DNA from 3 places in the Pseudomonas sp. LBUM1668 genome. Region 1 is predicted to be linked to each of the others. Evidence: predicted binding sites of a transcription regulator. Region 1 holds the regulator's gene; each other region holds the start of a gene.
What was found. Region 1 encodes sigma-54, which starts transcription at its own class of promoters, with help from an activator protein. Its sites were predicted from a motif close to ANTGGCATNNANNTTGCTNT; they were not measured.
Positions count from the first base shown of each region.

Region 2: a site for sigma-54 is predicted at 2,227-2,246, ahead of glnA (glutamate--ammonia ligase). Genes of this name have one in related genera too.
Region 3: a site for sigma-54 is predicted at 2,305-2,324, ahead of flgB (flagellar basal body rod protein FlgB). Genes of this name have one in related genera too.

Region 1 is NZ_CP166787.1:961,413-965,593, reverse strand. Features, by position in the region: gene lptC (LPS export ABC transporter periplasmic protein LptC) at 1-344, shown strand, start outside; gene lptA (lipopolysaccharide transport periplasmic protein LptA) at 331-876, shown strand; gene lptB (LPS export ABC transporter ATP-binding protein) at 876-1,601, shown strand; gene ACA061_RS04165 (RNA polymerase factor sigma-54) at 1,789-3,282, shown strand; gene hpf (ribosome hibernation-promoting factor, HPF/YfiA family) at 3,356-3,664, shown strand; gene ptsN (PTS IIA-like nitrogen regulatory protein PtsN) at 3,676-4,140, shown strand; gene rapZ (RNase adapter RapZ) at 4,143-4,181, shown strand, end outside.
Region 2 is NZ_CP166787.1:351,902-356,082, reverse strand. Features, by position in the region: gene typA (translational GTPase TypA) at 1-418, opposite strand, end outside; gene thiI (tRNA uracil 4-sulfurtransferase ThiI) at 558-2,012, opposite strand; gene glnA (glutamate--ammonia ligase) at 2,340-3,746, shown strand; gene ACA061_RS01605 (DUF4124 domain-containing protein) at 4,031-4,181, shown strand, end outside.
Region 3 is NZ_CP166787.1:4,395,611-4,399,791, reverse strand. Features, by position in the region: gene flgA (flagellar basal body P-ring formation chaperone FlgA) at 1-108, opposite strand, end outside; gene ACA061_RS19835 (chemotaxis protein CheV) at 190-1,122, shown strand; gene cheR (protein-glutamate O-methyltransferase CheR) at 1,169-1,996, shown strand; gene flgB (flagellar basal body rod protein FlgB) at 2,365-2,775, shown strand; gene flgC (flagellar basal body rod protein FlgC) at 2,779-3,222, shown strand; gene flgD (flagellar hook assembly protein FlgD) at 3,238-3,963, shown strand; gene flgE (flagellar hook protein FlgE) at 3,994-4,181, shown strand, end outside.

The sequences.
Region 1 (4,181 bases):
CGACCGACATCACGCTGGTCACCAAGCCCGACCTGAACATGTACCGCGGAACGGATTTCCCGTGGCACGTGACCAGCGAACGCGGCGAAGTGAATTCGGGCGGCACCGAAGTCGAATTGATCGATTCGGTACGCATCAAGCGCACCGATGAAAAGAAACGTGACACGCTGATCACTTCCACTCGCATGACAGTGTTCCCGCAGCGGGAATATGCGCAGACCGAGCAACCCGTTAGAATCGAGGGCGCTGGCGGTGTATCGACTGGCGTAGGAATGAAAGCGTACCTGAAGGAAAGCAGGATACACCTGCAATCGAACGTAAGAGGACAGTATGAGGCTCGTTAAAACCCTCCCTATTTTGCTCAGTCTGGGCGCAGCACTGGGAAGCGTGAGCGCCTGGGCTCTGCCGAACGATCAAGAGCAGCCAATCCGCATTCAGGCCGACGATGCCCAGCTGGACGACAAGAACGGCGTAGCTACCTATAAAGGTGACGTGATCATCACTCAGGGCTCGATGATCGTCAAAGGCAACACCGTGACCATCACCCGCACCTCGACCGGTGATATCGACGTTGTGACGTCGGTCGGCAACCTCGCCTACTTCGAACAACTGCAGACTGCCGGCGACACCAAGCCAGTTCAGGGCTGGGGCGTGACGATTCAGTACCACGCCGCGCAAAATCGCGTCGTCCTGATCGATAAGGCCAAGGTTGTCGATAAAGACAACAACACCACCCAGGGCGAGAAAATCGTCTACGACACCGTGAAGAAACTGGCCAGCGCCGGTCGCGCTACCGGCAGCAAAGTCACCGAATCGCGTCCGCGCATCGACATGGTGATCCAGCCGAAGAAGAAAACCGAAGAGAAAAACCAGTAATGGCAACTCTGAAAGCTCAGCACCTGGCCAAGGCCTATAAAAGCCGCCAGGTCGTGCGTGACGTCAGCCTGTCGATCGACAGCGGTCAGATCGTCGGCCTGCTCGGCCCCAACGGTGCCGGCAAGACCACGTGCTTCTACATGATCGTCGGCCTGGTTCAGGCTGATCAGGGCCGTGTGCTGATCGATGATCTGGACGTCAGCCACCAGCCAATGCACGGTCGTGCAAAGGCCGGTATCGGCTATCTGCCGCAAGAAGCGTCGATCTTCCGCAAACTGTCGGTAGCCGACAACATCATGGCCATCCTCGAGACCCGTCAGGAACTCGACAAGGCCGGTCGTCGCAAGGAGCTGGAAAGCCTGCTGCAGGAATTCCACATCAGCCACATCCGCGACAACCTCGGCATGAGCCTGTCCGGTGGTGAACGCCGCCGGGTGGAAATCGCCCGCGCGCTGGCGACTGCGCCGAAATTCATCCTGCTCGACGAACCGTTCGCCGGTGTCGATCCGATTTCGGTCGGCGACATCAAGCAAATCATCCACCATCTCAAAGCCAAGGGCATCGGTGTTCTGATCACCGACCACAACGTGCGCGAGACGCTGGATATCTGCGAAACCGCTTACATCGTCAACGACGGTCAGCTGATCGCCGAAGGTGACTCCGCTACCATCCTGGCCAACGACCTGGTCAAGGAAGTGTATCTGGGCCACGAGTTCCGCCTGTAAGCGTAAAGGTGCCCGGTGAGCCGCCCGGGCGCTGTATCGGTTCAAGCAGAATTTAATACGCTTTAATTGTTACAGCGCTCTAGGCAAACACTTCAGTTTCAGGCATATAATTTGCTTAAGTTTGGCGCTTCGGCGCCCTGTAGTGGATGGCGCATCGCGCCGGCGAATAAGGTGTTAAGCCCCTGCCATGAAACCATCGCTAGTCTTGAGAATGGGCCAGCAGCTGACGATGACACCGCAGCTGCAACAGGCTATCCGTCTGCTCCAATTGTCGACCCTGGACCTGCAACAGGAAATTCAGGAGGCCCTGGAATCCAATCCGATGCTCGAACGCCAGGAAGAAGGCGAAGACTTCGACAACACCGACCCCCTGGCTGACAACGCCGAACAGAAGCCCAACACCGATATCCAGGAACCCTCCTATCAGGAAACCGCCCCGACGGTGGATAACCTCGAGGAAGGCGACTGGAGCGAGCGCATCCCCAACGAACTACCGGTCGACACTGCCTGGGAAGACGTCTACCAGACCAGCGCCAGCAGCCTGCCGAGCAGCGATGATGACGAGTGGGACTTCACCACGCGCACTTCAGTGGGCGAAAGCCTGCAAAGCCATCTGCTTTGGCAACTGAATCTCGCACCGATGTCCGACACCGATCGACTGATCGCCGTGACCCTGATCGATTGCATCAACAATCAGGGCTACCTGGACGAAACCCTCGACGAGATTCTCGAAGCGTTTGATCCGGAACTGGACATCGAACTGGACGAGATCGAAGCTGTTCTGCACCGCATCCAGCAGTTTGAACCCGCCGGCATCGGCGCGCGCAATCTCAGCGAATGCCTGCTGCTGCAATTGCGCCAGCTATCGGCCAAGACGCCTTGGCTGGCTGAAGCGAAACGTCTGGTCAGCGATTACATCGACTTGCTCGGCAGCCGCGATTACAGCCAGTTGATGCGCCGCATGAAGCTCAAGGAGGATGAGCTGCGCCAGGTTATCGAACTGGTACAGAGCCTCAATCCACGGCCGGGCTCGCAGATCGAATCGACGGAAGCCGAATACGTCGTTCCGGACGTCATTGTGCGCAAGGACAATGAACGCTGGCTGGTCGAGCTGAATCAGGAGTCGGTACCTCGTCTGCGCGTCAACGCTCAGTACGCAGGCTTTGTGCGTCGCGCCGATACCAGCGCCGACAATACGTTCATGCGCAATCAGTTGCAGGAAGCCCGCTGGTTCATCAAGAGCCTGCAAAGCCGCAACGAAACCCTGATGAAAGTGGCCACCCAGATCGTCGAGCATCAGCGCGGCTTTCTGGAATATGGCGACGAAGCCATGAAGCCGCTGGTGTTGCATGACATCGCCGAGGCGGTTGGCATGCACGAGTCGACCATTTCCCGGGTGACCACGCAGAAATTCATGCATACCCCACGCGGTATTTATGAACTGAAATACTTTTTCTCCAGCCACGTCAGCACCTCCGAGGGCGGCGAATGCTCGTCCACGGCGATCCGCGCGATCATCAAAAAACTGGTTGCCGCGGAAAATCAGAAAAAGCCGTTGAGTGACAGCAAGATCGCTGGTTTACTGGAGGCACAAGGCATTCAGGTGGCTCGCCGCACCGTCGCCAAGTACCGCGAATCCCTCGGGATCGCGCCTTCGAGCGAACGCAAGCGGTTGATGTAAGCCACGTTACAGCGTTCCAGTGGCAGGCTTTTCGGCCTGCCGCTTTATGCACTGGCAACGAAGGAGAAGCTGTATGCAAGTCAACATCAGTGGACACCAACTGGAAGTGACCGAACCTCTGCGCGACTACATCAATGAGAAACTTCAACGATTAGAGCGCCATTTCGACAAGATCACCAACGTGCAAGTCACGATGTGCGTCGAAAAGCTTAAGCAGAAAATCGAAGCCACCTTGCATATACCCGGCAGTGAAGTGGTCGCCAACGCAGAACATACCGATATGTATGCCGCGATCGACGCCTTGACCGACAAGCTGGACAAACAACTCAAAAAGCATAAGGAAAAGACCCAGAGCCTGCTCCAGGGCGCGACCGGTCGATAACCCCCTACCCCATGATCCGACTTGAAAGTATCCTGACCCCCGGCCGTTCCCTCGTGAACGTGCCGGGCGGCAGTAAAAAGAAAGCCCTCGAACAGATTGCCAACCTGATCGCCCGTGAAGTGCCGGATCTGGAGATGCAAGATGTCTTCGAGGCTCTGATTGCCCGTGAAAAACTCGGTTCTACCGGTTTTGGCAACGGCATCGCCATTCCTCACTGTCGCCTCAAGGGTTGCCAGTCGCCGATCAGTGCCCTGATGCACCTTGAAGCCCCTATCGATTTCGACGCCATTGATGGTGCGCCGGTTGACCTGCTGTTTGTACTGCTGGTCCCCGAAGCTGCCACCGATGCGCATCTGGAGTTGCTCCGCCAGATCGCCAGCATGCTGGATCGCAAGGATGTGCGCGATAAACTGCGCAGCGCTTCAAGCAATGAAGCCTTGTACCAGGTTGTTGTGGACGAGCAGAGCGGGCAGTAATCATGCGCTTGATCATCGTCAGTGGCCGTTCCGGCTCGGGT
Region 2 (4,181 bases), 610 kb from region 1:
CCCAGTCCGGACGCGCGCCTGGACGGTCAACCTTGTTGATGACCACGATCGGACGCAGGCCGGCTTCGAAAGCCTTCTTGGTCACGAAACGGGTTTGCGGCATAGGGCCGTCTTGAGCGTCAACCAGCAGCAGAACGGAGTCAACCATCGACATTACACGTTCAACTTCGCCGCCGAAGTCGGCGTGGCCAGGGGTGTCCACGATGTTGATGTGGTAGCCGTTCCAGTTGATGGCGGTGTTTTTCGCCAGAATGGTAATACCGCGCTCTTTTTCCTGGTCGTTGGAGTCCATCACGCGCTCGTCGTTGAGCTCGTTGCGCTCCAGAGTGCCGGATTGACGCAGGAGTTTGTCTACCAGGGTGGTTTTACCATGGTCAACGTGGGCAATGATGGCGATGTTGCGTAGATTTTCGATCACTTGTGTATCTCGATCAGAGGATTCGGTTTGCTGACAAGTCTTGGCAGCGATTAGCAGTAGTGTCCGGCATGGCCGTTACAGCTTGACGGCGGTGTCGGGGGGCCGGTGACGCAGGCCACAGGCAAACAGCCCCGGGCACTTAGCTCGGTCGATAAACGCGCACATTGGCATGCCCCTCACTGAGCAAATGGTGGGCATGCAGGCGACTCATCACGCCTTTGTCGCAATACAGCAGGTACTGGCGAGTAGGGTCCAGTTCCTTGAAACGTGCGTTCACTGCATAGAACGGCATCGTCTGTACCTCTATGCCGGCAAGCTCCAGCGGTTCGTCTTCAGCGGCATCCGGGTGACGGATGTCGATGACGATCTGACCGGCCAGTGCTTCGCCGACTTCTTCAATTTGCAAATCCTGGCCCAATTCATCGATCACTCGATCAATGGCGACCAGTTTGGCGTTGGCGAGCGCACGCTCGAGCACCGCCATGTCGAATTCTTTCTCTTCGTGTTCAACGCGGCCACGCTTGGCGGCGGTCTTCGGATTGACCGAGATGACCCCGCAGTACTCCGGCATGTGCCGGGCAAAATCGGCAGTGCCGATTTCGTTGGCCGTGTCGATGATGTCCTGTTTGTGCGCGACGATCAGCGGGCGCAGGACCAGCTTGTCGGTCACGCAGTCGATCACCGACAGGTTCGGCAGCGTCTGGCTCGATACCTGGGAGATCGCTTCGCCGGTAACCAGCGCATCGATGCTCAGGCGGTCGGCGATGACAGAGGACGCGCGCAACATCATACGCTTCAATACGACGCCCATATGACTGTTATCGACTTTGCCGAGAATTTCGCCCAACACTTCTTCGAACGGCACACTGACAAATAGCACGCGTTGCGAGCTGCCGTACTTCTTCCAGATGAAGTGCGCGACTTCCATCACGCCCAATTCGTGGGCACGACCGCCCAGATTGAAGAAGCAGAAGTGCGCCATCAGGCCGCGGCGCATGATCTGGTAGGCCGCAACGGTGGAGTCAAAGCCGCCGGACATCAATACCAGCGTCTGCTCCAAAGCGCCGAGCGGGTAACCGCCGATGCCGTTGTGCTGGCTGTGAATGACAAACAACCGTTTGTCGCGAACTTCGATACGGACTTCGATTTCCGGCTTTTTCAGGTCGATTCCGGCGGCGCCGCACTCACGACGCAACTTGCTGCCGACGTATTTTTCGACGTCCATCGAGCTGAACGCGTGCTTGCCCGCACGCTTGCAGCGCACCGAGAAAATCTTCCCGGCCAAGGCCGCGCCGTAGTGTTCCTTGCACTTTTCGGTGATGTCGTCGAAGTCGCCCAGCGGGTACTCGTCGATCTGCAAAAAGTGCGCGATGCCCGGCATGCACATCAGGCGTTCGCCCATCTCTTTCAGGGCTTTGGCGTCGGTAACGCGGGTTTCCAGCTCGAGGTTGTCCCACACACCGTTCACCACCACAGCCGGGTCCAGATCGCGGAGCACGGCGCGGATGTTTTTGGCCAACTGGCGGATAAATTTCGTCCGGACAGGTCGACTCTTGATGGTGATCTCGGGGAAGACTTTTACGATTAGTTTCATGAAAACAGCGCGCGCAGGGCCAGCCGAAAAAGGGGGGCGCGGATTATAGCGGAAATTGCTCAAGGTTTAACCAGTTAATATGCAGAAGGTTTCGAACGCACCAAAACGGGTCATTTTGAGATTAAGACGCTACATTAGAGGGCGATAATTTCTGCATCAGGGCGCTTTGCACTTTAATAAGCGTGAATTTGGGGCAAAAAACCCATGCTGGGGCACTGGCATGCAATTTGCTCCCTTGTGAGGCAGGTTGCCTTGGCAGAGTATTCGCGCCGGCATCACCACTATTAAGGGCATCCACTACCCGCCCTAATTCACCCGGAGGACACTATGTCGAAGTCGGTTCAACTCATCAAAGATCATGACGTCAAGTGGATTGATCTGCGCTTCACGGACACCAAAGGCACTCAGCACCACGTGACCATGCCGGCTCGCGATGCGCTGGAAGACGACTTCTTCGAAGTCGGCAAGATGTTCGACGGTTCCTCCATCGCTGGCTGGAAAGGCATCGAAGCCTCCGACATGATCCTGCTGCCGGACGACGAAACTGCCGTGCTCGACCCGTTCACCGAAGACGCCACCCTGATCCTGGTGTGCGACATCATCGAACCGTCGACCATGCAAGGTTACGATCGCGACCCGCGCGCCATTGCTCACCGCGCCGAGGAATACCTGAAGACCACCGGTATCGGTGACACCGTCTTCGCCGGCCCAGAGCCAGAATTCTTCATCTTCGACGAAGTGAAATTCAAGTCGGACATCTCCGGCTCGATGTTCAAGATCTACTCCGAACAAGGTTCGTGGATGTCCGACCAGGACATCGAAGGCGGCAACAAGGGTCACCGTCCAGGCGTCAAAGGCGGCTACTTCCCGGTTCCGCCGTTCGACCACGACCACGAAATCCGTACTGCCATGTGCAACGCACTGGAAGAAATGGGCCAGACCGTTGAAGTTCACCACCACGAAGTGGCGACTGCCGGTCAGAACGAAATCGGTGTCAAGTTCAACACCCTGGTGAAGAAAGCTGACGAAGTTCAGACTCTGAAATACGTTGTACACAACGTTGCCGACGCTTACGGCCGCACCGCTACCTTCATGCCGAAGCCGCTGTACGGCGACAACGGTTCGGGTATGCACGTACACATGTCCATCTCCAAAGATGGCAAGAACACCTTCGCTGGCGAAGGCTATGCCGGCCTGTCCGAAACCGCTCTGTACTTCATCGGCGGTATCATCAAGCACGGTAAGGCACTGAACGGCTTCACCAACCCGGCCACCAACTCCTACAAGCGTCTGGTGCCAGGCTTCGAAGCGCCGGTAATGCTGGCCTACTCGGCTCGCAACCGTTCCGCCTCGATCCGTATTCCTTACGTCAACAGCCCTAAAGGCCGTCGTATCGAAGCACGTTTCCCGGACCCGGCTGCCAACCCGTACCTGGCTTTCGCAGCACTGCTGATGGCCGGCCTGGACGGTATCCAGAACAAGATCCACCCAGGCGATGCTGCCGACAAAAACCTGTACGACCTGCCGCCTGAAGAGGCGAAAGAGATCCCACAAGTTTGCGGCAGCCTGAAAGAAGCCCTGGAAGAGCTGGACAAGGGCCGTGCGTTCCTGACCAAGGGCGGCGTGTTCTCCGACGACTTCATCGACGCTTACATCGCGCTGAAATCCGAAGAAGAAATCAAGGTCCGCACCTTCGTACACCCACTGGAATATGAGCTGTACTACAGCTGCTGATCCGGTAGCGCCGCGCTACGCGGCGTGACAAAAAGAGGCCTCCTTCGGGAGGCCTTTTTTATTGCGCGGATTTTATGACTGATGAAGAACCTGTAGGAGTGAGCCTGCTCGCGATAGCGGTGGGTCGTTAAGAATTATGGTGGCTGACACTACGCGATCGCGAGCAGGCTCACTCCTACAGTGAATTGTGGCGTACAAATAATTCCCGGATGTGTACCGGGTTAGGCTTACCGCCGACCCTGGCCTATGCTGCAAGCCAATCTCATTGTTGATCGGTCGATTCCATGGGTCGTGGTTTTCTATTCCTGCTGCTGGCAATCGCTCTGCCCGCCCACGCGCAGATCTACAAATACACCGATGCCAACGGCCACACGGTGTACAGCGATCACTCGCCGGACGGCGTCGACGCGCAGCCGGTGGAGTTGCCGCCGCTCA
Region 3 (4,181 bases), 2.6 Mb from region 1:
AGCAATGGCAGGGCTGCCAGCGAAACAGCAATAAATGGCGGACACCGCGCAAAGCCCTCTGCGGAGGGAAGATGTCAGGCGTCGGAAAAATGTCGTTTGAGCGTTCATACGAGTTAAAAAGCAAGCGCCGTGCCGTTTAGCAATGAATGTGCGTCGCAACAACACTTGGCGTTGGTTTAGGAGTCTGGCATGGCTGGTGTAATGGATTCGGTGAACCAGCGCACGCAACTGGTAGGGCAGAATCGCCTGGAGCTGTTGTTGTTCCGTCTTGACGGTCAGCAACTCTACGGGATCAACGTGTTCAAGGTTCGGGAAGTGCTGCAATGCCCGTCGCTGACGTTGATGCCCAAGTCCAGTCCTGTCGTGTGCGGGGTGGCAAGTATTCGGGGGGCGACCATTCCGATCCTTGATCTGGCAATGGCGACCGGCTCAGGTGCGTTGAAAGACAAGAACAACCCGTTCGTGATCATCACGGAGTACAACACCAAGACCCAGGGTTTCCTGGTCCGCTCGGTGGAGCGCATCGTCAACATGAACTGGGAAGAGATTCATCCGCCGCCCAAGGGCACGGGTCGCGATCATTATCTGACCGCTGTGACTCGGGTGGACAATCAGTTAGTCGAAATCATCGACGTCGAGAAAGTGCTGGCGGAAGTCGCACCGACGCCGGAAGCGATTTCGGTCGGCGTGGTCGATGTCGAGACCCAGACCAAAGCGTTGTCGCTGCGGGTGCTGACAGTCGATGACTCGTCGGTGGCACGCAAGCAGGTCTCGCGGTGTCTGCAGACGGTTGGCGTGGAAGTCGTGGCGTTGAACGACGGCAAGCAGGCGCTGGATTACCTGCGCAAGCTGGTCGACGAGGGCAAGAAGCCGGAAGAAGAGTTCCTGATGATGATCTCCGACATCGAGATGCCGGAGATGGACGGGTACACCCTGACGGCGGAAATCCGCAGCGACCCACGCATGCAAAAGCTTCATATCATCCTGCATACTTCGTTGTCGGGAGTGTTCAATCAGGCGATGGTCAAGAAAGTCGGTGCCGATGACTTTCTGGCCAAATTCCGTCCTGATGACCTGGCATCCCGGGTAGTCGACCGGATCAAAGCAGCAGATATCAGCTAGGGGCCTTCTGCCCCTGGCGGTCAACACGATTTAAGAGGCGGCATCATTGTCTACGGGTAATTTGGATTTCGAACAGTTCCGGGTGTTCCTGGAAAAAGCCTGTGGCATTTTGCTCGGTGAAAACAAGCAATACCTGGTCTCGAGCCGTCTCAACAAACTGATGGAAGTGCAAGGCATCAAGTCCCTGGGTGAGCTGGTTCAGCGCATCCAGACCCAGCCGCGCAGCGGTTTGCGCGAGCAGGTGGTCGATGCCATGACGACCAACGAAACCCTGTGGTTTCGTGACACCTATCCGTTTGAAGTCTTGAAGAACAAGGTGCTGCCCGAAGCCATCAAGGCCGCTCCCAACCAGCGTCTGCGGATCTGGTCGGCGGCGTGTTCCTCGGGTCAGGAACCGTACTCGCTGTCGATGTCGATCGACGAGTTCGAGCGCAGCAATCTCGGCCAGTTGAAGATGGGCGTGCAGATCGTTGCCACGGATCTGTCTGGTCTCATGTTGAACAACTGCAAGACCGGCGAGTACGACAGCCTGGCAATCGGTCGTGGCTTGTCGCCTGATCGCTTGCAACGTTACTTCGACCCGAAAGGGCCGGGTCGCTGGGCCGTCAAGGCGCCGATCAAGAACCGGGTGGAATTCCGCTCGTTCAACTTGCTCGACAGCTATGCAGCGCTGGGCAAGTTCGACATCGTGTTCTGCCGCAACGTGTTGATCTACTTCTCGGCTGAAGTGAAGAAAGACATTCTGTTGCGCATCCACAGCACGTTGAAGCCGGGCGGTTATCTGTTCCTCGGTGCTTCCGAAGCGCTGAACGGTTTGCCGGACCATTACCAGATGGTTCAGTGCAGCCCGGGGATCATTTACCAGGCGAAGTAACTGACATCGGCGTCACAAGAACGGGAGTCCTCAGGGGCTCCCGTTTTTTTGTGCCGAATAATCTCCCAGGCGCCAATTCCCTGTAGGAGCTGCCGAAGGCTGCGATCTTTTGATCTTGTTTCTAAAAAACAAAGTCAAAAGATCGCAGCCTTCGGCAGCTCCTACAGATTGAGACCAGTTCCGGGGTATTCGGTAAAGGCAGGGGCAAGCGGCAGAAAAGCGGCATCTGGCGGAAAGCGGTTGCCGCTTTTCTGGCATTGCCGCATTGCCGATAGCCCACAAGGCCCCGGTTTACGGGTGTTTCTTGCATTGGCACGCCACTTGCTAAAGCTCAGTTACGAAAAACCGGTCACCTGAAGGTTCCCGACATGAGCATCAGCTTCGATAAAGCGCTCGGCATTCACGAAAAGGCTCTGGGCTTCCGCGCCCAGCGCGCTGAAGTGCTGGCCAATAACATCACCAACGCCGATACCCCGAACTACAAGGCTCGGGATCTGGACTTCTCCAAAGTGCTGGAAGCACAGACCGAGAAAACCAAAAGCGGTGGCCACTTCGCCCTGAACATGACCAACAGCCGTCACATCGAAGCTGAAGGTTTGGGCAATGGTGACGAATCGTTGCTGTATCGCACGCCGATGCAACCGTCGATCGACCAGAACACTGTTGACGCCCAGATTGAGCAGTCCAACTACGCGGAAAACGCCGTGGGCTTCCAGGCCAGCTTCACCCTGCTCAACAGCAAATTCAAAGGGCTGGTTTCAGCCCTGCGCGGAGAGTAATCCATGTCCCTGTCCAGCGTTTTCAACATTGCCGGCAGCGGCATGAGCGCACAAACCACGCGTCTGAACACCGTGGCATCGAACATCGCCAACGCCGAAACCGTCTCGTCGAGCATCGACCAGACCTACCGTGCCCGTCACCCGGTATTCGCCACCATGTTCCAGGGCGGCCAGAGCGGCGGCAGCAACTCGCTGTTCCAGAACCAGGACGCTGCTGGTCAAGGTGTGCAGGTGCTCGGCGTGGTCGAAGACCAGAGCAACCTCGAAGCGCGCTACGAGCCGAACCATCCGGCTGCCGATGGCAAGGGCTACGTCTACTACCCGAACGTCAACGTGGTGGAAGAGATGGCTGACATGATCTCCGCGAGCCGGTCCTTCCAGACCAACGCCGAAATGATGAACACCGCCAAAACCATGATGCAGAAGGTACTGACCCTCGGTCAGTAATAAGGGGCGACTGTCATGAGCGTTACCGATACCACCAGCGGCCTCAGCATGAACGACATCCTGGCGAACTCTTCGAAGAGCACCAGTTCGACCACTGGTGGCATTGCTTCGGCCACCAACAGCGCCACCGGCGGTCAAGCCCTGGGCAAGGATGCGTTCCTGCAGCTGCTGGTCACCCAGCTGAAAAACCAGAACCCGCTCGATCCGCAGGACAACAGCGCATTCGTTGCGCAGTTGGCGCAGTTCAGCAGCCTGGAAGGCATTACCACGCTCAACAGCACCGTTAGCGGGCTGGCCGGCAACTACAACTCGTCGCAAGCGTTGCAGGCGTCGTCTCTGGTTGGCCGCAACGTGATTGTGCAGACCAATACCGCACAGCTCGACGACCCGACCAAAGGCATGACTGGTTCGGTAACCGTGCCATCGTCCATCGCGGAAGGCACCGTGACGATCACCGACAAGGACGGCAAAACGGTTCGCACCATCGACCTGGGTAGCCGCGCCGCTGGCGCCGCCAGTTTCACGTGGGATGGCAAGGACACCAGCGGCACCGTGGTGCCCGTCGGTACTTACACCTTCAAGGCCAACGCACCGATCAACGGCGCCGCGACGGACCTGGCAACTTACCTGCCGGCCACCGTCAACAGCGTGACGATCAGCCAGACCGGCGGCGAGCTGATGCTCAACCTGGCCGGCAAGGGCAGCGTCGCCCTGTCCAAAGTACAAACCATTGGTATATAGAGCCGACTAACCGGCACAAAGGAGTGGAATATGTCTTTCAATATCGGCCTTAGCGGTCTCTATGCAGCCAACAAACAACTGGACGTGACCGGCAACAACATCGCCAACGTCGCGACTGCCGGTTTCAAATCTTCCCGTGCAGAGTTTGAAGACGTCTACTCGGCGACCAAACTGGGCACCGGCAGCAAGGTCATCGGTAACGGTGTGCGCCTGGCCAA